DNA from 2 places in the Arthrobacter sp. P4_H3 genome. Region 2 is predicted to be linked to the other one. Evidence: predicted binding sites of a transcription regulator. Region 2 holds the regulator's gene; the other holds the start of a gene.
What was found. The regulator HspR, encoded in region 2, represses chaperone genes until heat shock. The targets are predictions, from matches to a motif close to AAGTTGAGTCNNNNNGACTCAACTT.

Region 1 (14,475 bases), on a different contig from region 2:
CACGCTGGGCGAGGAACTGCTCGAGCCCACCCGCGTCTACGCGGCCGACTGCCTGGACCTGGCCCGTACCTTCCCGGTGAACGGCTCCGCAGCCGGCAAGGCCGTCCACGGCTTCAGCCACGTCACCGGCGGGGGCCTCGCAGCCAACCTGGCCCGGGTCCTCCCGCAGGGCCTCATCGCCACGGTGGACCGTGCCACGTGGGAACTGCCCGCCATCTTCAAGCTGGTCTCGGAACTGGGCAACGTCCCGCTGGCCGACCTTGAGCGCACGCTGAACCTCGGCGTGGGCATGGTGGCAATCGTCTCCCCCGAAGCCGCCGACGCCGCCGTGAACCGCCTCAACGACCGCGGCCTGCCGTCCTGGATCATGGGCACGGTGGAACAGAACTCGGACGCAATCGTCAAGACCGGCCCGGACTACGTCCAGGGCGCCAAGGGTGTTGACGGCGGCGCAGTCCGACTGGTGAACGCCTACGCCTAAGGGTTCCTAAACCTCATCGAGTGCTCCGCAACCGCCGTTTAGCAGGTCCATAACGGCAGTTGCGGAGCACTCGACGTGTTTAAACCTCCAGCACGCTGAACACGCCGCCCTGCGGATCCTGCAGGGTGGCCACACTTCCGGCTTCCTGGTCGTCGCTGCTGTCGGCTTCCGGTTCGACCAGGACGACGGCGCCCGCAGCCACCGCTGCCGCCACGGCGTCCGCGACGCTGGAGACGCCAAAGTACACCTGCCAGCCCGTCTGCAGCGCCGGCTCCTCAGGCTCCGCGTCGTCCCCGTCACCGGCGGGGTACTCCGGCTCCGCACCCCAGAACTCCGCTTCGTCCCCGTCGGCGTCATCCTTAGGCAGCGGTGCGATCCCCGCTACTTCCGCGCCGTCCACCATCAGCGTGGTGTACGTTCCGCCGTCGTCCTGCGGGTATTCGGTGACCTCATGCCCGAACAGCTGCTGGAAGAAGGCGACGGCGGCCTGGGGCTCTGGTGTCAGCAACTCCGCCCAGGCAAGGGCGCCGGGCTCGTTGTACCTCGCGGATCCGGTGTGCGTTCCCGGCTGCCACACGCCGGTGGTGCCGCCGCCGGGCGGGGCCAGGAACACCATCACGCCCGTGTCCTCCACCTCTTCCGGGCCGAACTCCACGGAGCCGCCCGCGTGCGGGGTCTCCTCCACGATGGCCCCGGCATCAGCGGCAGCAAAGTAGATGTTCCATTTCGCGGCTGTTCCGGAGGCTTCCTGATGGGGGTTCCGGGGTGCAATGACGGTGACCAGGTCGTCGTCCAGGAACGCCTTCGCGTAGCTCCGCCCGTCCGGCGTGGGCAGGTCCTCGTAGCGCCAGCCGAAAACCGCGGCGTAGAACGCCTTGGCGGCCTCCACATCCTTGGTCTGCAGGTCAGTCCAGCAGATCTCGCCGGCGTTGAAGGTGGTGCGCCCGGTCATCGTGTGCCTGCACTTTCGGCAGCCATGATGCTGAAGGCGGCTCCGTTGGGGTCCGTCAGCACGGCCAGCCTCCCCACACCCGGGACGTCGAACCCGGGCACATGGACCTGCCCGCCGAGTTCGGCCGCCCGGGCGGCGGCCAGGTCCACGTCCTCGACTTTGAAGTAGGTCATCCAGAAAGACGGCATCCCTCCCATGGGCTGTTTCAACGCGCCGGCCACGGGCTTTCCGTCCACCATGAAGTTGGTGTATTCGCCGAGCTCGCCGGCGGGTGCGGTTTCCGTGGTGCATCCGGTCACAGCCTCATAGAACCGGACGGCCTGCGGGACGTCGCTTGTCTGCAGCTCGCTCCAGACCGGGGCGCCGGGTTCGTCCACCAGCCCGGACCCGATGTGGGACCCGGCCTGCCAGAAGCCCACCTGGGCGCCGGTGGGATCCGCCGCGAAGAACATCCTCCCGCCGCCGTTTTCCACATCATCCACGGGATACAGCAGGGTTCCGCCTGCCTCGGCGACCTTCGCGGCCGCTTCGTCGGCATTGTCCACGGCAAGGTAGCTGGCCCAGTAGGACGGCAACCCGGCGGACGCCATGTCCGGCATCTGCTGCATCATCCCGGCGACGTAGCGGCCCTGCAGCCGGGCCATGTAGTACGTCATGTCCGCGCCTGCGGGCATTGCATCCAGCTCCCAGCCGAACAGCTGCGAGTAGAACTCCTTGGCCGCCTCGATGTCGCTCGCAGAGAGGTCCGCCCAACACGGCGTGCCCTGCTTGTAGCCCTCAACTTCTGGCATGGAAATCAATCCCCTTCGACCGCCGGTGGACCCGTCAATGGAACAGCCCACGATCAACCTAGTACGGGGCTCCGGCACTGACAACACGGCTGACAACATCGCCCCCGCCACATCGCTCGGAGCAGGATGTTCCGGTCGGAACCGACCCTGACAACGGGCGGGTAACAGCAGAAAGGCCCGTCAGGGCACACCGGAAGCCGGCATGCCCTGACGGGCCTGATAACTGAAGTCAGCACACGGGGTGCCGGAAAAGAAGAGCCGAAGTGTCGTACGGGACACTGTGGTGAAAAGTACGACGACGGCACGCCGCTGACTGCCTTACGGCAGGTTCAGCGGGCGACAACTAGCCGATTCGACGGGTGTCTACCTCGTCGTCGTCTTCTTCCAAATCATCCGCGTACTTGTCCACATAAGCCGAATAATCCGGCTCAACCGGCTCACTCGAGAAACGGCTCGGTGCACGACCCTCTGAGCTCTTGAGCTCACGCTGAAGAGCAGAGTAGTCAGTGTTCGGGGAATAGTACTTAATATCCCGAGCCTGCTTGGTAGCTTTTGCCTTTTGACGGCCGCGCCCCATGGCGTGACCCCCTTTTGTACTCGGACCGGAGGTGGTCACCATTGGCGTTAGTGAGGCCCCGGAATGTTTGGTCAATTTGTCGTACACCTAGATTACATGCTTTCAGCGGTAACTGCGCCCCGACCCGTTGCCTCCGGAGCAGAGTTGCCACGTTTGCGCTGGTCCCGGCCATATCGGCCTCCCTATTTTCTTCGGTAGAGTCGTTTGAGCGACTCCAAGCCAGCGGCCGCATCTGCGACATTTCCTCCGGGGAAAAGCAGGGAAAAGCCAGGAAAGGACGCCGGGAAGGGTGAATCCTCACGTGAATGACGAGAACACAACAGGCAACAGCACAGGGAACCCGAAGACACCCCCGGGAACCGGACTGCCGCCAGTCGTGCCGCCTCCCCCTGCCCGGCCGCCGACCAGCAGCCTTCCCATCCAGCCGCCGGCCGGCACGGACGATCCCGCACTGCCTGGCGACACGCCGTCTGATGAGACGTCCGATCCGTCCGACGACACTCTCTCCAACGAAACTCCGTCGGCTGTGTCAAAGGAGACCCTGCTGAAGGCCGGCATCGTGGTGGCGGGCCTGATTTTGCTGGGCCTGCTTATCTGGTGGGTTGCCACCCTGCTCGGGAGCGGCAACCAGCAGGCAACAACCCAGCCCCCGGCCACGGAGTCGGCGTCCCCCTCCGCGCAGGCAACCCGGGGCGAGCTCCCCCTGGATGGGGTGGGGGCCCTGGACTACCAGCTGGGCGACTGCTTCGAGAATTTCGATCCCGAAGCCACCGAATCCCGGGTAGTGCCCTGCACCACGGGCCACTCCGCCCAGCTGGTCGCCGTGCACCGCTACCCGGAGTCGGACTCGTACCCTGGCGTTGCCGCACTTCGGGAAAAGGGCCGCGAGATCTGCCAGGGCGCAGGGCTGACCGACGCCGTGGCCAACTACGTCCTCATGCAACGCAACGCCTACCCCAGCGACACCAGCTGGGAACAGGGCGACCGGCGGGTGGACTGCTATGTCACGGCGGACAAGGGCAACATCATCATGGAATCCCTCATCCCCTAGCTCTTCCGCCGCACGGACAACCCGCTGCCGGCAAGGGCACCGCCGTCGGGCCCTTCCCGGCCTTCCAGGCTGGCAATGGTGAGTTCGTCGACGTCGGCGGCGGTGTCGACCAGGACGGTGTCCCCGTCGGCGATGTCACCGGCGAGGATGGCCTTGGCCAGCCGGTCGCCAATTTCGCGCTGCACCAGCCTGCGCAGCGGCCGTGCCCCGTAGGCAGGATCAAAGCCCGTCATGGCCAGCCACGCCCGGGCGCCTTCGGTGACTTCCAGGCTGAGCCGGCGGTCGTGCAGCCGCTGGCCGAGTTCTGCCACCTGGAGCTCCACGATCCGGGCCAGCTCTTCGACGTCCAGGGCATCGAACAGCACCACTTCGTCCAGCCGGTTCAAGAATTCAGGCTTGAACGAAGCATGCACCGTGGCCATGACGGCACTGCGTTTGGCGTTGGCATCCAAGGTCTGGTCCACCAGGAACTGGCTGCCAAGGTTCGAGGTCAGGACCAGGATCACATTGCGAAAATCCACGGTGCGGCCCTGGCCGTCGGTGAGGCGACCGTCGTCGAGCACTTGCAGGAGGATGTCGAAAACCTCGGGGTGAGCCTTCTCCACTTCGTCCAAAAGCACCACGGAGTACGGACGACGCCGGACGGCTTCGGTTAGCTGGCCGCCTTCCTCGTACCCCACGTAGCCCGGAGGCGCTCCGACCAGCCGCGCGACGGAATGCTTTTCCCCGTACTCGGACATGTCAATCCGCACCATGGCGCGTTCGTCATCGAACAGGAACTCCGCAAGTGCCTTCGCAAGCTCGGTCTTGCCCACACCGGTGGGTCCCAGGAACAGGAACGATCCGGTTGGCCGGTGCGGATCGCTGATGCCCGCGCGGGCACGGCGGACCGCGTCGGACACCGCCGCGACGGCCTTCTTCTGGCCGATCAGCCGCTTGCCGAGCTCCTCTTCCATGTGCAGCAGCTTCTGGCTTTCGCCCTGCAGCATGCGCCCGGCCGGAATTCCGGTCCAGGCCGAAATCACCTCAGCAATGTCACCCGCCGTGACTTCGTCGGCCACCATGAGTTCCTGCTTGGCGCCACCGCCGGCCACCCGGGCGGACTCGGCCTCGGCGGCAGCGGACAGCTCGCGTTCCAGCGCGGGAAGTTCTCCGTAAAGGATGCGGGAGGCTGCAGCGAGGTCCCCCTCGCGCTGGTACTTCTCTGCGGCCGAGCGCAGCTCGTCGATCCGGGCCTTGAGGTCACCGACGTGGTTGAGGCCGGCCTTCTCAGCCTCCCAGCGGGCGTTGAGTGCCGACAGTGCTTCCTTCTTGTCCGCCATGTCCGCCCGCAGCGCGGCCAGGCGCTCCACGGACGCTGCGTCCTTCTCATTGGCGAGGGCCAGCTCTTCCATGGTCAGCCGGTCCACCTGGCGCCGCAGCTGGTCAATTTCCTCCGGCGCGGAATCAATCTCCATGCGCAGGCGGGAGGCAGCCTCGTCCACGAGGTCGATCGCCTTGTCAGGCAGCTGCCGGCCGGAGATGTAGCGGTTGGAGAGCGTCGCGGCAGCGACGAGGGCGGAGTCCGCGATGGAGACCTTGTGATGGGCCTCGTAGCGCTCCTTGAGGCCGCGGAGGATGCCGATGGTGTCGTCCACGCTCGGCTCGCCCACGAACACCTGCTGGAAGCGGCGCTCCAAGGCAGGGTCCTTCTCGATGTTCTCGCGGTATTCGTCCAGGGTGGTGGCGCCGATCAGGCGCAGTTCACCACGGGCCAGCATGGGCTTGAGCATGTTGCCGGCGTCCATGGAGCTGTCCCCGGAGGCGCCCGCCCCCACCACGGTGTGAAGCTCATCTATGAAGGTGACAATCTGCCCCTCGGAACTCTTGATTTCCTCCAGGACGGCCTTCAGCCGCTCCTCAAACTCGCCGCGGTACTTTGCCCCGGCCACCATCGAGGCCAGGTCCAGGGCAATGAGGGTCTTGCCGCGCAGGCTTTCCGGCACGTCATTCGCGACGATCCGCTGGGCCAGACCCTCAACGACAGCGGTCTTGCCGACACCCGGCTCGCCGATAATCACCGGGTTGTTTTTGGTGCGGCGGCTCAGCACCTGGATGATGCGGCGGATCTCGGCGTCGCGGCCAATGACCGGATCCAGCTTGCCGGACCGCGCAATGGCAGTAAGGTCCGTGCCGAATTTCTCCAATGCCTGGAAGGTGTTCTCCGGGTCGGCGTTGGTGACCTTACGGTCCCCGCGCACACCCGGCAGGGCGGCGAGCAGCGCTTCGTGGGAAGCGCCGGCGTCGCGCATCAGCTTGCCGACGGCGTCGCTGCTGGCGGAGAGACCCAGCAGAAGATGCTCGGTGGAAACGAAAGTGTCCCCCAGTTTATCCGCCTCGTTTTGGGCATTCTTGATGGCCTGCAGGGCCGCCCGGGAAAGCTGGGCCTGCTGCACCGACGTGCCTGACGAGGCCGGAAGGGCCTTGATGGCCGTGCTGGCCTGGACGCTGACAGCGTCCGGGTCCGCGCCGGTGGCGCGGAGGAGCGCGACGGCGACACCCTCCCGCTGGTCCATGAGCGCCTTGAGGAGATGGGCCGGCTCAACCTGCGGATTTCCCGCCGTGGAGGCGTTCATGGCGGCAGCGGAAAGAGCCTCCTGGCTCTTGGTGGTGAACTTGGCGTCCAAAGAGAGCTCCTTTCGGGGGTAGATCAACTCTTAAAGTTGAGTGTACAACGCTCAACTTTGCGGACTGGGTCTTTTAGTCCATGTTTGCCGACGGCGAAATGGCTGTCTAGGGGCGATCGGCCCGTAGTCGGGATGCTGGGATTCCAGGGGGTCCGGACATGCAGGAGGGCGGTTCCCCCAAGGAACCGCCCTCCGGCTGGTGCGGCAGCCTGCACATCGCTGATGCACGGCCCCACACAGAGACTTCTTTGGTGGACCACCGCCCGTCGCAGGGGCGGGCGGGATCCGTTGAAAACACTACAATGCTTTCTTGCGCTTGTCACGATAGTGACAAAACTTGTCATGCAGGGGTGGGTATTCTGGGAGCCATGGACCAGACCACTGAAGCCGCGCACCCCACCACCCAGCACATTTTCATCGACAAGGAGAGCCCGTCGGTCTGGCGGGCACTTAACGGACTCGGCCTCAAGGCACGGGAAGCGGCTGACGAGGCCGGCATCAGCAGGGCCCTCACCGAGCTCCTCAACGTCCGCATCTCGCAGATCAACGGCTGCGCCTATTGCCTGAACATGCACGTTGCCGATGCCCTCAAGAAGGGGGAAACCACGCAGCGGCTCGCCGTCCTGGCAGCCTGGCGGGACACCGCCCTTTTCACCGAGAAGGAACGCGCCGCCCTGGCGCTTGCGGAGTCCATCACCACCCTGCCGGATGCCCACACGCGGGACCGCGAGGACGGTTATGCCCGGCAGCACCTGAATGCGGCAGAGTATTCGGCGGTGAGCTGGCTGGTGATCACCATGAACGCGTTCAACCGCGTGTCCATCACCAGCCAGCACCCCGTGCGTCGGGAAGCCAGGGATGAATCCGAGGCGCGCTAGGAAGCCGGCCGCGCGGCCCTGACGAGTTCCGCGCAGCGCTCCCCGATCATCATGGTGGTGATGTTCGGGTTCACTGTGGTCAGCTCGGGCATGACGGAAGCATCCGCCACGCGCAGCCCGGTCACGCCTTTCACCCGCAGCTCCGGATCCAGCGGGGACATCGCATCGTCCGCAGCGCCCATCCGGACAGTTCCGGCGGGGTGGTAGACCGTGTTGTGGGTCTTGCGGATGTAGTCCGTGATTTCCGCATCGCTCTGGACGGCCTCGCCCGGGTAGAGTTCCTTGCCCGCCCACTCGGCCATGGCCGGCTGCGCCACGATCTCCCGGGCCTTGCGGATGCCCGCCACCATCACGCGCATGTCGTGCGGGTCGGTGAAGTACCGCGGATCCACCTTGGGCTTGTCCCGATAGTCGCGGCTGCGGAGCCGGACCGTTCCGCGCGACCTGGCGTGCGTGACGTTCGGCGTGAGGCAGAAGCCGTTGTCCGTCGTCGGGTAGCCCTGGCGCAGGGTGTGCATGTCGAACGGCACGGAGCCGTAGTGGAACATCAGGTCCGGCCGGTCCAGGCCCGCTTCTGTGGCGGTGAAGATCCCGATTTCCCACCACTGGGTTGACGATTCCGGCATGGGCTTCCGGGCCTCCCACTGGATGACGCCTTCGGGGTGGTCCTGCAGGTGCTCGCCCACGCCGGGCGAATCGGAGCGGACCGGAATCCCGAACTCTGCCAGCTGCGCGGCCGGGCCGATCCCGGAAAGCATCAGCAGCTTGGGCGAATCGATGGCGCCGGCAGACAGGATCACCTCGGCGCGTGCGGTCAGGGCATGGGTCTTCCCGAAGGAATTGTCCACGACGTCGACGCCGGTACAGCGGTTGTCCGCGCTGAACTTCAGTTCGCGGGCGCGCAGCCCGGTCAGCAGGGTGAAGTTGGGCCGGTCCATGACCGGGTGGATGTAGGAAACGGACGACGACGATCGGGTGCCGTCGGCGCGGCGGTTGATCTGGAAGAAGTTGGCGCCGTCGACCACGGTTTCGCCGGAGTTGAAGCGCACCCGCGGGATGCCGGATTCCTCGCAGGCATCCAGCAGGGCGCGGCCGCAGGGGTCCGCCGCGGGCACGTTCATCAGGTGCACCGGACCGCTGTCGCCATGGTGCGGCGCGTCCGGACCGGCGTCCTCGTTTGTTTCCAGGTGCTTGTACAGCCGGTAGGCCATCTCGGCGTTCCAGCCGGTGGCGCCGAACTTCTGCTCCCACTCGTCGAAGTCCTCGCGGGGAGCCCAGAAGGCGATGCAGGAGTTGTGGCTGGAGCAGCCGCCCATCACCTTGGCGCGGGCGTGGCGCATGAAGGAGTTGCCGTTTTCCTGCTCCTCGATGGGGTAGTCCCAGTCATACCCGGATTCCAGCAGCTCCATCCAGCGGTCCAGCTGCAGGATGGCCTCGACACCGCGGTCGTCGGGCCCGGCTTCCACCAGCGCCACTTCCACCGAAGGGTCCTCGCTCAGCCGTGAGGCCACTGCTGCGCCGGCGGAACCGCCGCCGATGACGATGTAGTCGAAGTCAGTCTTGTCCAAGGCTGTCATATGCGTTTACTCCCCCTCTGCGGCGGTAGATGTGTTCCCGGCTGCGGTGTGGTCCGCGAACCAGCCCGTCACCTGTGGATCGATGTTGTGATAGACATGCTTGGCTTCCTGGTATTCGGCCAGGCCCGTGGGGCCCAGCTCCCGACCGACGCCGGACTGGCCGAACCCGCCCCACTCCGCCTGTGGCAGGTAGGGATGGAAGTCGTTGATCCAGATGGTGCCGTGGCGCAGTTTGCGGGCCACCCGCTGGCTCTTGCTGGCGTCCTGGGACCAGACGGCACCGGCCAGGCCATAGTGCGTGTCATTGCCAAGCCGGACGGCTTCCGCTTCGGTGGCGAAGGTTTCCACGGTGACCACCGGGCCGAAGGCCTCGTCCTTGAGGACGGACATTCCGCTGGTGACCTGGTCCAGGACGGTGGGCAGGTAGTAGTACCCCTTCTTGAGCTCGCCGTCGCCCCGCTTTCCGCCGCAGCGCAGCCGTGCGCCCTCGGCGATGCCTTTGTCCACGTAGGCGGCCACCTTGTCACGGTGGGCGGCGGAGATCAGCGGCCCGGTTTCGGCGTCGGGGTCGAAGGGACCGCCCAGGCGGATCCGCTCCGCCCGGCGGACCAGCTCGTCCACGAACCGTTCGGCGATGGATTCCTCGATGATCAGGCGCGAGCCGGCGGAGCAGACCTGGCCGGAGTGGACGAAGGCGGCATTGAGCGCATTGTCCAGCGCGGCGTCGAAGTCGGCGTCCGCGAAGATGATGTTGGGGTTCTTCCCGCCCAGCTCCAGGGCCACCTTCTTGACCGTGGCCGCTGCCGAAGCGGCGATGGTCTTGCCGGTTTCAAGTCCGCCGGTGAAGGACACCAGATCCACGTCCGGGTTGCCGGACAGCACGGATCCGACAGTCTTGCCGTCGCCCAGGACGAGGTTGGCCACGCCCGCGGGCAGGCCCAGTTCTTCCAGGACCTCCATCATCAGGATCGCGGTGTGGGGTGTGAGCTCGCTGGGCTTGAGCACAAAGCTGCAGCCGGCCGCGAGCGCCGGGGCGATTTTCCATGCTGCCTGGAGCAGCGGGTAGTTCCAGGGGGCGATCAACGCGCAGACGCCCACGGGTTCGTATTCGATCCGGCTGACCACGGTGCTGCTGCCGGCGTCCACGAGCCTGCCGGAGTCTTGGCCCGAGATCTTGCCGAAGTACTCGAAGCACTTGGCGATGTCGTCCATGTCGATTTCGCTTTCCACCAGGCGCTTGCCGGTGTCCAGCGTTTCGGCGCGGGCGAATTCGTCCTTCCGCTCCCGCAGCCTCGCGGCCACTCGCAGCAGGAACGAGCCGCGCTCCAGGGCCGGGATACCGGCCCACTCGCCGCCGTCGAACGCCGCCCTGGCGGCGGCGACCGCACGGACCGCGTCGTAGGCGTTGGCTTCGGAGACGACGCCGGCCAGCTCGCCGTCGGCCGGGCAGCGGATCTCCCGGGTGCCGCCGTCGGACGCCGCGCTCCAGGTGCCGCCGATGAATAGCGTTGCGGTGGTCATTTCGCTGCCTCCTGCGTTTCGAAGTCTGATTCCCAATTGTCTTTTGCCACCTGGTCCTCGACGAGGACGGTGTTCCCCGGTGCTGCACGGTTCAGGTGCAGGAATTCCAGGTGTTGCTCGTAATGGTCCAGGACATCGGTGATGACCTGTTCCTTGGTGTAGCCCATAAGGTCGTAGCCGTGGCTGCCCTCGAGGGAGAACACTTCCATCCGGTAGTAGTGGTCGTCCGGGTCTGCCCGCCTGGTCGCGTAGGACGGCGTCTCGTACTGCACCGGATAGATCTGGTACTTGAAGGGCCGCTCCTCCCCCATGGCAAGCTGCAGGTCGATGCTGTCGATCCCGCAGGATTCCACAGTGGACACCGAAAGGACCGTCTCGGCGCCCTGGGTCTTCAGTTCCTCGCTGACCTCGCGTAGCGCCGGAACCGCCACGGTTTCCATGAAGCGCGTGGTCTGCCGGCGCCCCGGGTAGCTCATGGCACGGGTGAGCCGCTGCCGCCAGCTGCGTCCACCGCGCTGTTCCCCTGCCCGGCCGGTGATGATGCCCGGCAGGCTGGCCCGGTAGCTGTCGTTGAGGGAGTTCTCCACGCGCAGGGCCTTGTACAGCCCCAGCATGATGAACACCAGGAGCAGGGACAGTGGCAGGCCCATCACAATTGTCGCGTTCTGCAGCGTGGACACCCCTCCCACCATCAGCATGGCCAGGGTCAGCAGGCCGGTGGCAACCGCCCAGAACACGCGCATCCATTCCGGGCCGTCGGCGTCGGCATCCTTGAGGTGCGAGGTGAAGTTCGCCATCACCAGCGCCCCGGAGTCCGCCGAGGTGACGTAGAACAGCAGTCCCGTGAAGGTGGCGACGGCGGCCGTTACCGGAACGCCGGGGTACTGGGACAGCAGGCTGTAGAAGCCGCGCTCCGGGTGGCTCATGGCCGCCTCGCCGAAGGCCGCGTTGCCGTTCATGATCAGGTCGATGCTGGAGTTTCCGAAGACCGAGATCCACAGCAGGATGAAGATGAAGGGCACGGTCATGGTGCCGAGCACGAACTGGCGGATGGTCCGGCCGCGGGAGATGCGGGCCAGGAAAAGGCCCACGAAGGGCGCCCAGGCAATCCACCACGCCCAGAAGAACAGGGTCCAGGCATTCATCCAGTCCGTGGGCCGGTCGTACGCGAACGTATCAAGGGTCATGGACGGGAAGCGGCTCATGACGTCGCCGATGTTCTGCACGATGCCGTCCAGCAGGAAGCTGGTCTTGCCGGCCACCAGCACGAACAGCATCAGGGCCACGGCCATGATCACGTTGAGCTCGGACAGCCGCCGGATGCCCTTTTCGACGCCGGAGACCACGGAGACCGTAGCCATCACCACGGACAGCGCGATCAGGCCGATCTGCACCGAGAGGTTTTCGGGAATGCCGAACATAAAGTTCAACCCGTAGTTGAGCTGCACGACGCCGATGCCCAGCGAGGTGGCGATGCCGAAGATGGTGCCGAGCAGGGCGGCGATGTCCACAGCATGCCCCACCGGGCCTTCGATCCTCTTGCCAAAGATCGGGTACAGCGCGGAGCGGATGCTCAGCGGAAGGTTGTGCCGGTAGGCAAAGTAGCCCAGGGCCAGCCCCATCAGCGCATAGAGCGCCCAGCCGGTGATGCCGTAATGGAAGAGGGTCCAGACCAGGGCCTGGCGCGCTGCTTCCGCATTGCCGCCTTCGCCCTGCGGCGGGGCCAGGTACTGGCTGACCGGCTCCGACACGGAGAAGAACATCAGGTCGATCCCGATGCCGGCGGCGAACAGCATGGCGGCCCAGGTGAACATGCCGAACTGGGGCTTGGAATGGTCCGGGCCGAGCTTGGTCTTCCCCACCCGGGACAGCGCTGTCACGAGGACGAAAGCCACCACGGCCGTGACGATCAGGAAGTAGTACCACCCCATGTTGGTGGACACCCAGCCCACCATGGAGCCGATGACGGCCTCGGCATTGTCCTTGGCGAGGATGGCCCACAACGCGATTCCCACCACGCCAGTCGCCGAGCCGAAGAAGACGGTCTTGTTGACCCGTGTTGTGCGTTCGGGTCCGGAGTCCGGCGCGGCCGGGCCGCCCGGGCCGTATGGCCCGCCGGGCTTGCCCGGCCCGCCCGGCACCGGGGATGCCCGCCCTGGCGGTCCTGTGGCCGGCGGCCCTGCGGACACTTCCGGTCCTGACGGCGCGCCGGAAGGCGGTGTGGAGTTCTGGCTCATCGGTCCCATTTCAGTTTTGAGGCTGCGGTCCAGGCCCCGGGTCAGCCCGCGCGGCGCGATGGCGCGCGGGGGCCGGGCCGGGCGTCGTGTTGAGTCTGGCTTGGCTTTCGACGCTATCAACGCGCTCCGCCGCACCCCCAAGTTTTATGAGACTACTCACTCGTTTGGTGCCGTTTACCGCAGTTTGGGGGCGTTTGCTAGGCGGGATAGACGGCGACTGCAGCCGCCTTGATCACGAAAAAGACCGTCATTCCCGGGGCCAGCCCCAAGTCCGCCGAGGCTGCGGGGGTGATGTCGGCGGACATCCCGTCGGCCCGGACCCGGATTTGGTCTCCGTGCTGCTCCAGATCCGTGACCGTGACGGCGAATGAGTTCCGCGGGCTGCCGTGCGCGTCGGTCAGGAACACGGAGACGGCCGACGGCGGGAACGCGGCTACGCCGGACTGCCCGGCGCCGGCCGGGAACACTTCCTCGTCCTGGTGCCCGGCCACCTCCAGCCCCTCTGCTGTCCGGATCCCGGTGGAGGTAAGCGTCCCCGGAATGAGGTTGAGGCCGGCCAGGCCGGCGGCGAACCGGCTCCGCGGCCGCTGCAGGACCTCCCGGGTGGGCCCCTCCTCGGTGATCCTGCCGGCCTCCAGGACAATCACGCGGTCGGCCAGCATCAGGGCGTCCAGGACGTCGTGCGTAATGATGATGGCGCGGCGCCCGGCCAGGACCTTCTTCAGGAGCCTGCGGAGCAGCGGCGCGGCATGGATGTCCAGGGCTGCCATGGGCTCGTCCAGCAGCAGCACCTCGGGGTTGGCAGCCAGCGCCCGGGCCACCGCCACGCGCTGGGCCTGTCCGCCGGAGAGTTCGGCCGGCCGCCGTGCTTCGAGTTCCCCGGCGTCCACCGCGGCCAGCCACTTCCGGGCCGACTCCCGGGCGGTTTTCCGCGGAATCCCGGCGCTGCGGGGTCCAAAGGCCACATTTTCCAGGGCGCTGAGGTGCGGGAACAACAACGGCTCCTGCGCGAGGAGGGCCGTTCCGCGGTGGTGCGGCGCGGTCCAGGTGCTGGCGCCGTCGTCGAGGTCGAACAGCACCTTTCCATCGATTTCGGCCCGGCCGGAATCGGGCCGCAGGAGTCCGGCAATGACATTGAGCAGGGTGGATTTCCCTGCCCCGTTAGGGCCAAGGACCGCCACGGTTTCGCCCGGCGCAAGGCCCAGCCCGACGTCGAATCCGCGGGCACCCAGCGCTGCCTGCACGTGAAAGCTCACCGGTTACCGTCCGATCGTCCGCCGGCAGCGGAGCGTCTCAGGCCAGCGCCGGCCGGGTTCCCGCCTGCCGGGTCCGCGCCTGCCGGGGCACTGCGCCGGACCGGCGTGCCCGGGCGCCGGTACGTCAGCCCCACCACGGTCACAGCGACGGCCACCAGCACCAGGGAAAGCGCGACGGCGGCATCGGCGTCCGTTTCCCGCTGCAGGTAGATTTCCAGCGGCAGGGTCCGGGTCACCCCCTGCAGGCTCCCCGCGAAGGTGAGTGTCGCGCCGAATTCGCCGAGGCTCCGCGCGAACGACAGCACAGCCCCGGACGCCAGGCCGGGCAGCACCAGCGGCACGGTGACGCGGCGCAGCACAGTGGTGGGCCGGGCTCCGAGGGTTGCGGCCACGGCCTCATACCGGCCGCCGGCAGTCCGCAGCGCACCTTCCAGGCTCACCACCAGGAACGGCAGCGCCACGAACGTCTGCGCGAGGACCACCGCCGT
Region 2 (14,475 bases):
AACAAAAAAGTCTTGTCTGCCCTTCTACAACGATGTAAAGTGTGGTGCAGCCCACGGTCGCGCAGGCCGGCTTCCGGTCATCCGAAGGCGGCTACAAGTTTTGTCCGGCTACGTCCAAAGGAGTGACGGTGAAGCACCAGGATTCCGGCAGTACCCATTTGAACCGCAGGCAATTGCTGCTGAGCGGAGGTGCCCTGTTCGGCGGGCTCGCCCTCGCCGGTGGCCTGAGCGGGTGCGGCGGTGCAGCCCAGGCCGCCGCGGACGACATCCGCTTCTGGCACCTGCTCTCCGGCGGAGACGGCATCAAAATGATGGCCATGATCGACAAAGCCAACGCGGACCACGCTGACTTCAGGATCAAGCCCACTGTGCTCGCCTGGGGCGCGCCGTACTACACCAAACTGGCCATGGCCTCTGCGGGCGGGCGGCCGCCCGAGGTGGCCATCATGCATGCGGCCAGGGTGCCCGGCTATGCTCCCGGCGGACTGCTGGATGCCTGGGACCTGGACCTGCTCGCGGAGTTCGGGGTGCGGCCGGAGGACTTCGGCCCGAGAATCTGGGAGAAGAGCCAGTTCAACGGCAAGGTGTTTTCGCTGGCCCTGGACTCGCACCCGTTTGTGATGCTCTACAACACGGAGGTGGCGGGCAAGGCCGGCGTGCTGGGGGACGACGGGAAGCTGGCCAAGATTTCCTCGCCGTCACAGTTCCTCGAAGTAAGCCGTGAACTGCAGCGCGTCACCGGCAAGCACGGACTCTCCTACGGATACCTGGGCGACGGCGCGCAGATGTGGCGTCTGTTCTATACCCTCTACCGGCAGCACGGCGCGGACTTCGTCCTGGATCCCGGCAAACCCGCCCAGGTGGAGCGGGATGTGGCCATCGACTGCCTGGAGTACATCAAGTCCCTGCTGGATAACACCATTTCCACAAGAAGCGGCGACGGCGGCACCGCCATCGCGGAATTCGCCAGTCAGGGGTCGGGGCTGCTTTTCACCGGCGTTTGGGAACTGCCCACCATGAAGACGGCGGGTGTTCCGCTCGGAGCCAGCACCATCCCCACCCTGTTCGGAACGCCGGCTGCCTTCGCCGACTCGCACTCGTTCGTGCTGCCGCACCAGGCGAAGCTTGACGAATCCAAGCGCCGCGGTGTGTACCAGTTCGTTGCGTCGATGCTCCAGGGCTCCCTGAGCTGGGCGGAGGCCGGCCACATTCCGGCCTACCAGCCGGTGGTGAAGTCCAAGGAGTACGCGGCACTGGATCCGCAGGCGGATTATGCGAACGCGGCGGACATCATCAACTACGATCCCGAGGCCTGGTTCACGGGTTCCGGATCCGACTTCCAGAGCTATTTCGCCGAGAACGTCCAGAACGTGTTCCTCGGACGGGACAAGGCCACCGACGGCTGGGACGCCTTCATGAAGCGCATCAACGCGGTCCTCGCCATGCCTAACCCGGTGTGAGCACCTAACCCGGCAGCACTGCCGGAGCACGCATCGCCGAATCCCGATTGAGCACCGCCCCGTTCGTGACAAAGGAGTCCTCATGAGCACCGCCCCAACAACAGCGCCCGCCGGGAAATCAACCCGCAGCCGGCGCGACGATATCCCAGCGCCCACCATCCCAGCGCCCGCGGCGAAATCATCCCGCTCCAGGCGCGACAACATCCACGGCTGGGCCTTCTCTGCCCCGTTCCTGGCCTTCTTCCTGACGTTCCTGGTCTGGCCCATGATTTCCGGGGCCGTCATGAGCCTCACCGGAAAGTCGCTCACCGGCGCCAACAGCGGGTTCATCGGCCTGGCCAACTACACCGAGGCGTTCGCCGACCAGGACATGTGGCGGTCGCTGGGGAACACCCTGTACTTCACGCTAATCAGCACCGTGCCCCTGGTAGTCATCGCCCTGGCCCTGGCAGCACTGGTCAACATGGGCCTTCCCGCGCAGTGGCTGTGGCGGCTCTCCTTCTTCTCGCCCTTCCTGCTCGCCTCCACCGTGGTCTCGCTCTTCTTTGCCTGGATGTACAACCCGGAGCTTGGGCTGTTCAACGATTTGCTTGCCAACCTGGGCATTCCGCCGGTGGCCTGGCTGAACGATCCCGCCGTGGCGATGTGGGCCATCGTGATTGCGACGGTCTGGTGGACCGTGGGCTTCAACTTCCTGCTGTACCTGGCCGCGCTGCAGAACATCCCGCAGCAGCACTATGAAGCGGCCTCGCTCGACGGCGCCGGCGGCTGGCGGCAGTTCTTCTCCATCAGCCTTCCCCAACTGGGCCCCACCACGGTGATGATCGTTATCCTGCAGATCCTCGCGTCCCTGAAGGTCTTTGACCAGATCTACCAGATGACCGAAGGCGGACCGGGCGGAGCGACCCGCTCCATCGTGCAGTACATCTTCGAGGCCGGATTCACGGGCTACCGGCTGGGCTACTCCGCAGCCATTTCCTACATCTTCTTCGGCCTGATCCTGCTCATCGCACTGGCCCAGGTCTTCACCGCACGGAAAAGGAGCGCCTAGCCATGGCCACCACCACACTTTCCAAGCCTGCACTCCGGCCCAAGGGCTCCGCCGAAACCGTGCCAAACCGCCGGCCGAAGACGCCGCTGGCCCGCATCCTGGCCACCGCCGTCGTCTCCGTCCTCGCCGTGGCGTGGCTCGTGCCCTTTGCCTGGGCCACCGCCACCGCACTGAAGACCGAAACGGATGCCGCGACCACCCCCATCAGCTGGATCCCGGCGTCGGGCTTCACCTTCGATGCCTTTGCCAAAGTGCTGCAAAGCGGCAACATCCCCACCTGGACGCTCAACTCACTGTTCACTTCCGCGGCGATCACCGCCATCACGCTGGTGATCTCCGCGTCCGTGGCCTACGCCATTTCGCGGATCGACTTCCGCGGCAAGAAGATGCTGATGGGCGTGATCGTGGCCTCCATCATCATTCCTCCGCCGGTCCTCATCATTCCGCTGTTCCAGCAGATGCAGTCGCTGAACCTGATCGACACTTACTGGGCGTTGATCCTGCCGCAGGTGATCCACTCGCCCATGGTGTTCGTGCTCAAGAAATTCTTCGACCAGATTCCGCGTGAACTCGAGGAGGCAGCCCTGATGGACGGCGCGGGCCGGCTGCGGATCTTCACCACGATTGTGCTCCCGCTGTCCCGCCCGATCCTTGCCGCCGTGGCCATCTTTGTGTTCATCGGGGCGTGGAACAACTTCCTGTGGCCGTTCATTGCCACGAACGAGAGTTCCCTGCTCACTTTGCCTGTGGGGCTGCAGACCATCAAGAGCGCCTACGGCATCCAGTACGCCCAGAACATGGCCTCCGCCCTGCTGGCCGCACTGCCCCTGATCGTGGTGTTCCTGTTCTTCCAGCGGCAGATCATCAGGGGCGTGGCCACCACCGGCCTCGCCGGCACCTAGGCCATCGCCGGACCTCAACACCCTGCGCCATCCACACCAAGCCAAACACCAGGACAGGAGCAAAATGTCCCGCGCACGAATCACCATTGACCGCGACTTCACCGTAGGTGAAGTTCCCCGCCGGATCTTCGGATCCTTTGTTGAGCACATGGGCCGCTGCGTCTACACCGGCATCTACGAGCCGGGCCATCCCCGGGCGGACGACCGCGGTTTCCGCCGTGACGTTATGGACCTCGTCAAGGAACTCGGCGCCACTGTCGTCAGGTACCCCGGCGGAAACTTCGTCTCCGGCTACAACTGGGAGGACGGCATCGGACCGGTCGCGGACCGGCCCCGCCGGCTGGACGGCGCCTGGCACACGCTGGAAACCAACGCGTTCGGGCTGCACGAATTCGTGGACTGGTCCCGCGAAGCCGGGGTGGAGGTCATGGAAGCCGTCAACCTCGGCACCCGCGGCGTCGATGCCGCCCGCGAACTGGTGGAATACGCCAACATCCCGTCCGGCACCCGGCTGTCCGACCTGCGCCGCAAGAACGGCCATGAGGACCCCTTCAACATCAAGCTGTGGTGCCTGGGCAACGAGATGGACGGGCCGTGGCAGATCGGGCACAAAACGGCCGAGGAGTACGGCCGGCTGGCCCAGGAAGCCGCGAAGGCCATGCGGTTCGTGGATCCCGACATCGAACTCGTGGCCTGCGGCAGCTCGAACTCGGGCATGCCCACCTTCGGCGCGTGGGAGCAGACCGTCCTGACCCACACCTACGATCAGGTGGACTACGTCTCGCTGCACGCTTACTACCAGGAGCACGACGGCGACGCCGGCAGTTTCCTGGCCAGTGCCGTGGACATGGACTACTTCATCGAATCCGTGATCGCCACAGCGGACGCCGTCCGGGCCAAGGGCAAGCACAAGAAGCACATCAACCTGTCCTTCGACGAATGGAACGTCTGGTACACCCGTCCCGGTGACGCCGACAGCCCGGCGGAAGTGGGCAGGCACGGCTGGCGCGAGCACCCCCGCGTCATCGAGGACCAGTACAACGTGACGGACGCCGTCGTCGTCGGGACCTTCCTCAACTCCCTGCTCCGGCACGGAGACCGCGTCAAGATCGCCAACCAGGCGCAGCTGGTCAACGTGATCGCCCCCATCCTGAGTGAGGAAGGCGGGCCTGCGTGGAAGCAGACCATCTTCCACCCGTTCGCCCGCATGGCCGAGCTGGCCCACGGCCAGATCCTCCGGCTGGCGGTCGATTCGGACAAGTACAGCAACACCAAATTCGGCGACGCCGACCTCGTGGACGTCAGCGCCACCTGGAACGAGGAGACGGGGCGCATCGCGCTGTTCCTCGCCAACCGCGGGCTGGAAGAGGCGGCGGACATCGAAGTGGTGCTTCGCGGCTTCGACGCCCGGCAGGTGGTCCGGGCCGAAGTGCTCCGGATTCCTGACGGCGCCGACCGTTTCATCACCAACACGCAGGAAAACCCCGGCGCCGTCGGTCTCACTCCGCTGGAGGGGGTCAAGGCCGCCGGCGGCGAAGTCCGTGCAAGCCTGCCCGCCCTTTCGTGGGCTGCCATCGAACTGGAGGTCGTGCGCAACTGAGGTGAAGTGCTGACACAGTGACGGGCGACGGCGGGCGGCACGTTTTCGTGGCCGCCCGCCGTCGTGCGCGGGGCCGGGGACGGGGCCCGTTCGGCCCTGTCGGACGGCCGGCCGGATGGGTAGACTGCCACTGCGCCCGTCCGGGCGTCCGATGCTTCCAGGAGGGATCCGTCAGTGTCAGAGAACAGTGAATTCGAAGCACCAAAGCAGCCCGCCACCGAACCCGCGCCGGCAGGCGAAGCGGACAGCGGTCAGTATGTCGACGGTGACTACGGCAAAGCGGGAATTGCTCGCGAGGACGAAATGACCGCCGTCGAAGGCGAGTATCCCGAAGGCGATTATGGAACCGCCGGGGATGTCGAGGAACCGGCCGGCGCCGTCGAAGGCGAGTACGAGGCCGGCGACTACGGCAAGGCCGGCACGGCGGGGGAGAACCTCGTCACCGTTGAGGAAGCCGAGTATCCGGACGGAGACTACGGAGCCGCCGGCACGGCAGGCGCTGCCGGGAGCGCCGAGGGCATTGAGAGTGTGCCTGAGGAGCACCGGCTGGTCGAGGACGAAGTGCCCGTGGAAGACGAGGCCGACAAAGAAGACGAGGATCAGCCGCGCGATCCCGCCTGAAAAAGCCCGCCTAGGACGCTGCCCGGGGGCCGTTCACGCACAGCGAAACCCGGCCGCGGCCGCCGTCGTAATGCCTGTAAACCGGGGGAAACCCGGGTCCTTCGCCGCAATCCCCCGCCGCCGCAATCCAAAGTTGAGTCGAACTGGCTCAACTTTGGATTGACTTAAATCCGGCCATGAGTAAAGTTGAGTGTAGATCGCTCAATCAGTGGGCGTGCCTGAATTTCGACCAGCCCGGACACCGGGCCCGGGATCGTTTCCAAGGAAAGAAGGAAGCAACACATGTCACGTGCAGTAGGTATCGACCTCGGAACCACTAACTCCGTCGTCTCCGTTCTCGAAGGTGGCGAGCCCACCGTTATTGCCAACGCCGAGGGCGGCCGCACCACGCCGTCCGTCGTTGCGTTCTCCAAGTCCGGCGAAGTCCTGGTCGGCGAGATCGCCAAGCGCCAGGCCGTCAACAACATCGACCGCACCATCGCCTCCGTCAAGCGCCACATGGGCACTGACTGGTCCGTGGCGATCGATGACAAGAAGTACACCGCGCAGGAAATCTCCGCCCGCATCCTGATGAAGCTGAAGAACGACGCCGAGTCCTACCTGGGCGAAAAAGTCACCGACGCCGTGGTTACGGTTCCGGCCTACTTCAACGATGCCCAGCGCCAGGCCACCAAGGAAGCCGGAGAAATCGCCGGCCTGAACGTCCTGCGCATTGTCAACGAGCCCACCGCGGCCGCCCTGGCCTACGGCCTGGACAAGGGCAAGGAAGACGAACTCATCCTCGTCTTCGACCTCGGCGGCGGAACCTTCGACGTCTCCCTCCTCGAGGTGGGCAAGGACGAAGACAACTTCTCCACCATCCAGGTCCGCTCCACCGCCGGTGACAACCACCTCGGCGGCGACGACTGGGACCAGCGCGTCGTTGACTACCTGCTGAACCAGCTCAAGGTCAAGGGCATCGACCTGTCCAAGGACAAGATCGCCCTGCAGCGCCTGCGCGAGGCCTCCGAACAGGCCAAGAAGGAACTTTCTTCCTCCACCAGCACCAACGTCTCCCTCCAGTACCTCTCCGTCACCCCCGACGGCCCGGTCCACCTGGACGAGCAGCTGACCCGCGCCAAGTTCCAGGACCTCACCAAGGACCTGCTGGACCGCACCAAGAAGCCGTTCCAGGACGTCATCAAGGAAGCCGGCATCAAGCTCTCCGAGATCGACCACATCGTCCTGGTGGGCGGTTCCACCCGTATGCCCGCCGTGTACGAACTGGTCAAGGAACTGGCCGGCGGCAAGGAGCCCAACAAGGGCGTCAACCCGGACGAGGTCGTCGCCGTCGGCGCCGCGCTGCAGGCAGGTGTCCTGAAGGGCGAGCGCAAGGACGTGCTGCTGATCGACGTCACCCCGCTGTCCCTCGGCATTGAAACCAAGGGCGGTGTCATGACGCACCTGATCGAGCGCAACACGGCCATCCCCACCAAGCGGTCCGAGACGTTCACCACGGCTGACGACAACCAGCCGTCCGTGGCCATCCAGGTCTTCCAGGGCGAGCGCGAGTTCACCCGCGACAACAAGCCGCTGGGCACGTTCGAGCTGACCGGCATTGCTCCGGCTCCGCGCGGCGTCCCGCAGGTCGAGGTCACCTTCGACATCGACGCCAACGGCATCGTGCACGTCTCCGCGAAGGACAAGGGCACCGGCAAGGAACAGTCCATGACCATCACCGGCGGCACCGCCCTCTCCAAGGAAGACATTGACCGCATGGTCAAGGACGCCGAGGAGCACGCAGCCGAGGACAAGGCCCGCCGCGAGGCAACGGACACCCGCAACACGGCCGAGCAGCTCGCCTACTCCGTGGACAAGCTCATCGTCGACAACGCCGACAAGCTGCCCGAAGAGGTCAAGACCGAGGTCCAGGCCGACGTCGACGCCCTCAAGAAGGCCCTCGAAGGCACCGACGATGCCGCGGTGAAGACCGCGTTTGAGAAGCTGCAGGCTTCCCAGACCAAGCTCGGCGAAGCCATCTACGCGCAGGCCGGTTCGCCGGACGGTGCCACGGGTGCAGCAGGCGCTGAGGGTGCTCCCGCCGGCGGCGACAAGACGGGTTCTGCTTCCAGCGAGGAAGACATCGTCGACGCCGAGATCGTTGACGAAGAAGAGAAGAAGTAATCATGCCGCATCACGGTAACGAGGAAGAGCACAGCTCTTCCAAAGACCATGGCCGCGACAACCGGGAGAACGAGCGCCAGGAGAACGAGCCGCAGAAGCCGGTCATCCACGACAACCGCAAGGTTGATCCGAAGACCGGCCAGGCCCGCCACCCTGACCAGGAGCGCGCTGCCGCAGGGGACTCCGGTTCCGGGGACGCACTGTCCCAGGCCGAGGACATCCTCAACAGCGTTGAGGTTCCGGCCGAGGAATCGGTGGCGCAGGGCGTAGGCGCAGAGGAGGCGGAGGAACTCAGGAACGATCTCCGCCGCCTGCAGGCCGAGTACGTCAACTACCGCAAGCGCGTGGAACGCGACCGTGCCGTGGCAGGGGAGATGGCCGTCATCGGCGTCCTGAACTCGCTGCTTCCGGTACTGGACGACGTCGACGCCGCCCGCCAGCACGGCGACCTTGCCGACGGCCCGTTCGCCGCGATCGCCGCCAAGCTGGAGAACGCGCTGAAGACCTACGGCCTGGTGCGCATCGATGAGACCGGAGTGGAGTTCGATCCCACGATCCACGAGGCCCTCATCCAGCAGCCCGGCGAGGACGTCGAAATCGACACCGTCAGCCAGGTCCTGCGCTCCGGCTACAAGTCCGGCGAGCGGGTCCTCCGGGCAGCACGACCAAGCCACCACGCGAAGGGGCGGGGGCCCATCACCTGCGCAGCGCATTTTGTAAGAACTTGAAAGGAAACGCCATTGGCTAGCCAGGACTGGGTCGACAAGGATTTCTATAAGATCCTTGGAGTCGCCAAGGACGCTTCCGACGCCGATATCAAGAAGGCCTACCGGAAGCTTGCGCGCCAGCACCACCCGGACACGAACGCGGGTGACGTGGCTTCGGAGAAGAAGTTCAAAGACATCTCCGAGGCCTATTCCGTGCTCTCGGATCCCGATGAGCGGCAGCAGTATGACGCGATCCGTGCCATGGGCGGCGGCGCGCGGTTCGCTCCCGGCGGCGGGGGCGGAGCGCCTGGCGGTGCCGGCTTCGAAGACCTCTTCGGCGGCCTGTTCACCGGTGGCAGCGGCCGTCACTCCGGTGGCTACAGCACCTCTGGCGGCATTCCGCCGGAGTTTGCCGACCTCTTCGGCGGACAGTTCGGCGGGCCCGGCTCCGGGGCCGGGTTCCAGCGCGCACCGCAGAAGGGCGCCGACCGCACGGCGACCACCACCATTTCATTCGCGGGTTCCATCCGCGGCACCACCATCGGCCTGCGCGAACCTGAGGGCGACGTCATCGACGTCCGTGTCCCGGCAGGCATCAAGGACGGCCAGAAGGTCCGCGTCCGCGGCAAGGGCCAGTACGGTCCCGCCGGCAACGGTGACCTCATGGTCACCGTGAATGTCAAGGGCCACGACTTCTACACCCGTGACGGCGACAATCTCCGCATCCACGTTCCGGTCTCCTTCCCCGAAGCGGCCCTGGGCGCTGACATCGAGGTGCCCACGATCGACGGCGAGAAGGTCAAGGTCCGCGTTCCCGCAGGAACCCCGTCCGGACGCACGCTGCGTGTCAAGGGCCGCGGAGTCAAGCACGCCAAGGCCACCGGCGACCTGCTGGTGACCATCGACGTCGTGGTTCCGCAGAAGCTGACCAAGGAAGCGGAGGAGGCCGTGAAGGCCTTCGCCGCAGCCACCGCCGGTCAGGACGTCCGCGCCGGCCTGGCAGCCAAGGCACGCCTCTAGGGTTTCGGGGGACAGGGCAGGGATTAGGGAGAGGGCGGGCATGGACATTAACTTCGATCAGCCGATCTTCGTCATCTCGGTGGCGGCTGAGCTGGCAGACATGCACCCGCAGACGCTGCGGCAGTATGACCGCCTGGGCATCGTTTCGCCCAGCCGCGCGCCCGGAAAATCCCGGCGGTACTCCCAGCGTGACGTCAACATGCTCCGCGAGGTGCAGCGGCTCTCGCACGAGGGCGTGTCGCTGGAAGGAATCAAGCGGATCCTGCAGCTGGAGAACCAGGTGGCTGCGCTGCAGCGACGCGTGGGCGAACTGACCGAGGAACTGGGCCGCCGCCGCACGCCGCTGGACTCGCGCATTTTCGCTGCCGGGACCGCGGGCGACGTGGTCAGCCTGGCGCGCGGCCAGCGTCCCCGCGCCCGCTCCCAGGCCGTTGTGGTGTGGCGCCCGCGCCCCACCGACTGACCCGCAGACGGGCACGGCGGCTTTGCCTTGACAGGCGAAGCGTACCGGAACAGAGTGGATGGTCACGCCCGCTCGCTGCCAGTCTTCATTGCCCCGGAAGGAACGCCCTCATGGCCTTTGTCTCTGTCGGAAAAGAAAACAGCACCACCGTTGAGCTGTACTACGAGGACCACGGACAGGGACAGCCGGTGGTCCTCATCCACGGTTACCCCCTCGACGGAGCCTCCTGGGAACGGCAAACCGCTGTGCTGCTGGAGGCCGGCTACCGGGTGATCACCTACGACCGCCGCGGGTTCGGTAAATCCAGCAAGCCCACCGAGGGCTACGACTACGACACCTTTGCCGCGGACCTCAATTCCCTGCTCGCCGAGCTCGATCTGGGTGACGCCGTGCTGGTGGGCTTCTCGATGGGAACCGGCGAAGTGGCGCGCTACCTCAGCACCTACGGATCGGCCCGCGTGTCCAAAGCCGTGTTCCTTGGCTCCCTGGAGCCCTTCCTGCTGAAGACGGCGGACAACCCCGACGGCGTTCCCCAGGAAGTCTTCGACGGCCTGCTCAGCGCCGTGAAGGAAGACCGCTACGCCTTCTTCACGGAGTTCTTCAAGAACTTCTTCAACACCGACGACACCCTGGGCAGCCGCCTCAGCGAAGAAGCGCTGCGGGCCAGTTGGGTCACCGCGAGCAACTCCTCCGCGCACGCCTCCGTGGCTGCGCAGCCCACCTGGCTGACGGACTTCCGCGAGGACATCCCGAAGATCGACGTTCCCGCGCTGATCGTCCACGGAACGGCGGACAACATCCTGCCCATCGACGTCACCGGCCGCCGCTTCAAGGAAGCGCTGCCCGCCGCGGACTACGTGGAGATCGAGGGCGCCCCGCACGGGATGCTGTGGACCCACGCGCCGGAAGTCAACGAGGCACTCCTGGCGTTCCTCAAAAAGTAGGAGCTCCCCGGCCTTCCCGAGGCTGCGCTAACGGAGCGGCACGCTAGCTGGTTGCGGCGTGGACCCTGAGTTGCATCAGGGCGAGGTCGATCAGCGGCGTGCGGGCCCCGAGGAGCCGTGCCCGCCGGGTGAAGTCGCCCAGCAGGTGTTCCGTCTCGCCGGGGAGGCCGGCAACGATGTCGCGGTAGAGGGACGATGTGAAGCTGGATCCCGGCTGCGTGAGTATGCTCACGGACTGCTCCGTTTCGTGGTCCGGCACCGGATGGCCGGCCGCGGCCGCGACGGCACCAGCTTCGGCCAGGACGGAGTGCACGAACTCCTTGCCGCCGGGCACTGCGACGATGGCGCCCACCGGTCCCCGCATCAGGCAGGTCACGGTGCCGGCAGAGACGATGAAGACCCATTTGTGCCACATGGATGCCAGGGCATCCGCCGTGGCCGAGGCCTTGAACCCGGGCACCGTGAAGAGCTCCACCGCCTGCAGGACGCGGTCACTCGGCGGGCCGTGCTGTTCCCCGACGGTGAGTGTCGCCAGCGGATTCATCTGCAGGATGTCGCCGTCGTCGGTGACGGTGGTGACCACCTTGACGATCCCGCCGAGGACCCGTTCGGCGCCGAATGCGGCCTCCAGCGTGTCCATGTGGGCCAGGCCGTTGAGGAACGGAATGATCACTGTCTCCGGCCCGACTGCCGGTGCCATGTCGGCCAGCGCCTGGGGGAGGGCTGATGCCTTCACGGTAACCAGCACCAGATCGTAGGGGCTGTTGAGGTCCGCCGCGGTGACAAGCGCAGGTTCGATGATGTCCTCTTGTCCCAGTCCGGTGATGCGCAGACCGCGCCGGCGCAGGGTGGCGGCCCGACCCCCGCGGACCAGGAAGGTCACGTCCCGGCCGGCCTGCGCCAGGCGCGCGCCGAAATATCCGCCGGTGGCGCCGGCACCGACAACCAGGATCCTTTGGGCATGCGGCTGGCTTTTCATAGTGCTCCTCAGTGATGCGGGCGCCACCGGACTGAGTACCCGGGAGGGCTTCCCGGCGCCGGGACAGGCAGAATAGAGTACACGCTACTCGTGACGGACCGCAGCGGCAGCCGCTTGAATGGAGCACAGCTGGGTCTCACAGCTTGTTTCTGGTCTCTCTGGGGGTTTTCCTTATGCGTGTTCTCTGCAATCCCGAGGTGTCACTTCCGTGCCCTGCGGCAACTCCATGCCCTGCACAAATTGGCGGCGTCCGATGAGCGCGGGAATGGAATCCGTTGCCATGTTCGCGGGCTCGATGTCCGGGCAGGTCCTGCTGTCCCTAGGCCAGACTATGGTGGTGGTGTGCCTCTGTTTCGATATGGTGCGTGCCCTGTCCGTGCCCAGGTCGCACCGGCGCTACGTGGCCAGCACCATTTTCCGCACACTGGCCGTGCCGTCCGTCCTGGTCATGGGCATCAGCGTGCTGGTTGACGCCGCCTTCTGGTCCTGGATGGACGTGGCCATGGGCGTCTTCGTGATGGTGATGATCGTCTTCCGCCTGCACCACGACAAGGACGAGGACAACTGGTGGAAGGGCAAGGGCAAGAAACTCGCCCGCTGGGCCCGGAAACAGCTGTCGTCGGGACGGTCCCTCGTGCCCGCGATGGCCTGACGTCCGGCGTTGGAACGCTGGCCGTCAAACCCTCAGTCGTTGAACAGGCCGGCCAGGTCCTCTGCTGTCAGGGAACCGCCGGAGAGCGCATCGCCCTCCATGACGTCCGCGAACAGCTGAGACTTCTTCGCCTTCAGCGCCATGACCTTTTCCTCGATGGTGTCCTTGGCGACCAGCCGGTAGACCATCACATTCCGTGCCTGCCCGATCCGGTGGGTGCGGTCCACGGCCTGTGCCTCCGAGGCCGGGTTCCACCACGGGTCCAGCAGGAACACGTAGTCCGCCTCGGTCAGGTTCAGGCCGAAGCCGCCGGCCTTGAGGCTGATCAGGAACACGGGGGCGGTGCCGTTCTTGAACTCGTTCACCACATCGGTACGGTTGCGGGTGCCGCCGTCGAGGTAGCAGAACTCGATCTTCTCCTCGACCAGCCGCTCACGGACCTTGCCCAGGAACCCGGTGAACTGGCTGAAGATCAGTGCCCGGTGGCCCTCGGCCACGAGGTCCTCCAGCTGCTCGAACAGCACGTCCAGCTTGCTGGACCGGACACCGGACAGGGAAGGATCCACCAGGGATGCGTCCAGGCTGAGCTGGCGCAGCAGCGTCAGCGACTGGAAGATGGTGAAGCGGTTCTTGTTGACGTCGTCGATGAGGCCCAGGATCTTCTGGCGCTCCCGCTGCAGGTGGGTTTGGTACACCTTCTGGTGCCGGGGGTTCAGCACCACCTCGAGGATCTGTTCCTGCTTCGGCGGCAGGTCGTGGATGACCTGCTCCTTGGTGCGGCGCATCATGAGCGGACGGACCCGACGGCGGAGCTTGTCCAGCTGCCCCTTGTCGCCGTTCTTCTCCACCGGCTTCTGGTAGTACTCGGCGAACCGCTTGGGGCTCGCGAACAGGCCGGGCGCCACAATTGAGGTGAGCGCCCAGAACTCCATCAGGTTGTTTTCCAGCGGCGTGCCGGTGATGGCCAGCTTGAACGCCGCCGGTAGCTTCCGCGCGCACTGGTAGGCCTTGGACTGGTGGTTCTTCACGAACTGGGCCTCGTCCAGCACCAGGGCCGCCCATTCGCGGGACGCGTACGCCTCGTAGTCGATCCGGAACAAGGCGTAGGACGTGATCACGATGTCCGCGCCGGCCATGGCCTCGGCCGGGTCCACGCCGTTCTTTGCAAACGTCTCACCGATGGCCCGGACGGTGAGGCCGGGAGCGAACCTTGCGGTTTCAGCCTCCCAGTTGCCCACCACGCTGGTGGGGGCCACAACCAGAAAGGGTGCGGAGCCCGGTGCGGCGGCCGCACCCGGGGCGGCGTCGTCGTCGGAAGCCTGCGCCCCGTCAGCAACGATGCCCGCCGGAACCCGGGTGGCTTCCTTCGCTGCGCAGATCAGTGCCAGCGCCTGGACGGTCTTGCCCAGGCCCATGTCGTCAGCCAGCACCCCGCCGAGTCCGTGCCGGTAGAGGAAGCTCAGCCAGTTGAAACCCTCCAGCTGGTACGGGCGCAGCTCGGCATTCAGCGTGGCCGGCAGGGGCAGCCCTTTGATGCCGCCCTCGAGCAGCCCGCCCACGGCCTCGCGCCAGGCGGCGGCCTGCTCGTCCACAATGCCCAGGTGCGCCAGTTCGTCCCAGAGACCCGCCTGGAACCGGCTGATCTGCAGCGGTGCATCCTTGTTGTCCTGCAATGAACGGGCTTCGTCAATGAGGGCGCGCAGCTGATGCAGTTCGGGCAGGTCCAGGGAGAAGTACGCGCCGCTGGGCAGGAGCATCCGGGTTTCACCGGCCGCCAGTGCGGAGAACAGCGCGGCGAAGGAAACCGGTTGGCCCTCAAGCGTGATCACAATGCCCAGGTCGAACCAGTCGCGGCTGTCCGTGGCCTTGGTGGAGATGGCCACCACGGGGGCTTCCTCGGCCTCGCGGTAGTC

Region 1: the regulator HspR is predicted to act here: its motif matches at 6,552-6,576, upstream of clpB (ATP-dependent chaperone ClpB).

The regions. Positions count from the first base shown of each region.
Region 1 covers NZ_JBFUKK010000013.1:4,787-19,261, reverse strand. Annotated here, with positions in the region: gene purM (phosphoribosylformylglycinamidine cyclo-ligase) at 1-481, shown strand, start outside; gene AC1DRE_RS16925 (VOC family protein) at 561-1,433, opposite strand; gene AC1DRE_RS16920 (VOC family protein) at 1,430-2,224, opposite strand; gene AC1DRE_RS16915 (DUF3073 domain-containing protein) at 2,568-2,801, opposite strand; gene AC1DRE_RS16910 (septum formation family protein) at 3,103-3,852, shown strand; gene clpB (ATP-dependent chaperone ClpB) at 3,849-6,518, opposite strand; gene AC1DRE_RS16900 (carboxymuconolactone decarboxylase family protein) at 6,887-7,396, shown strand; gene AC1DRE_RS16895 (GMC family oxidoreductase) at 7,393-8,973, opposite strand; gene AC1DRE_RS16890 (aldehyde dehydrogenase family protein) at 8,980-10,494, opposite strand; gene betT (choline BCCT transporter BetT) at 10,491-12,731, opposite strand; gene AC1DRE_RS16880 (sulfate/molybdate ABC transporter ATP-binding protein) at 12,929-13,987, opposite strand; gene AC1DRE_RS16875 (ABC transporter permease) at 13,984-14,475, opposite strand, start outside.
Region 2 covers NZ_JBFUKK010000005.1:370,510-384,984, reverse strand. Annotated here, with positions in the region: gene AC1DRE_RS09920 (extracellular solute-binding protein) at 129-1,460, shown strand; gene AC1DRE_RS09915 (carbohydrate ABC transporter permease) at 1,543-2,511, shown strand; gene AC1DRE_RS09910 (carbohydrate ABC transporter permease) at 2,514-3,413, shown strand; gene arfA (arabinosylfuranosidase ArfA) at 3,478-5,013, shown strand; gene AC1DRE_RS09900 (hypothetical protein) at 5,188-5,634, shown strand; gene dnaK (molecular chaperone DnaK) at 5,917-7,797, shown strand; gene AC1DRE_RS09890 (nucleotide exchange factor GrpE) at 7,800-8,525, shown strand; gene AC1DRE_RS09885 (DnaJ C-terminal domain-containing protein) at 8,538-9,524, shown strand; gene AC1DRE_RS09880 (heat shock protein transcriptional repressor HspR) at 9,565-9,987, shown strand; gene AC1DRE_RS09875 (alpha/beta fold hydrolase) at 10,098-10,931, shown strand; gene AC1DRE_RS09870 (ketopantoate reductase family protein) at 10,975-11,910, opposite strand; gene AC1DRE_RS09865 (hypothetical protein) at 12,176-12,562, shown strand; gene AC1DRE_RS09860 (DEAD/DEAH box helicase) at 12,595-14,475, opposite strand, start outside.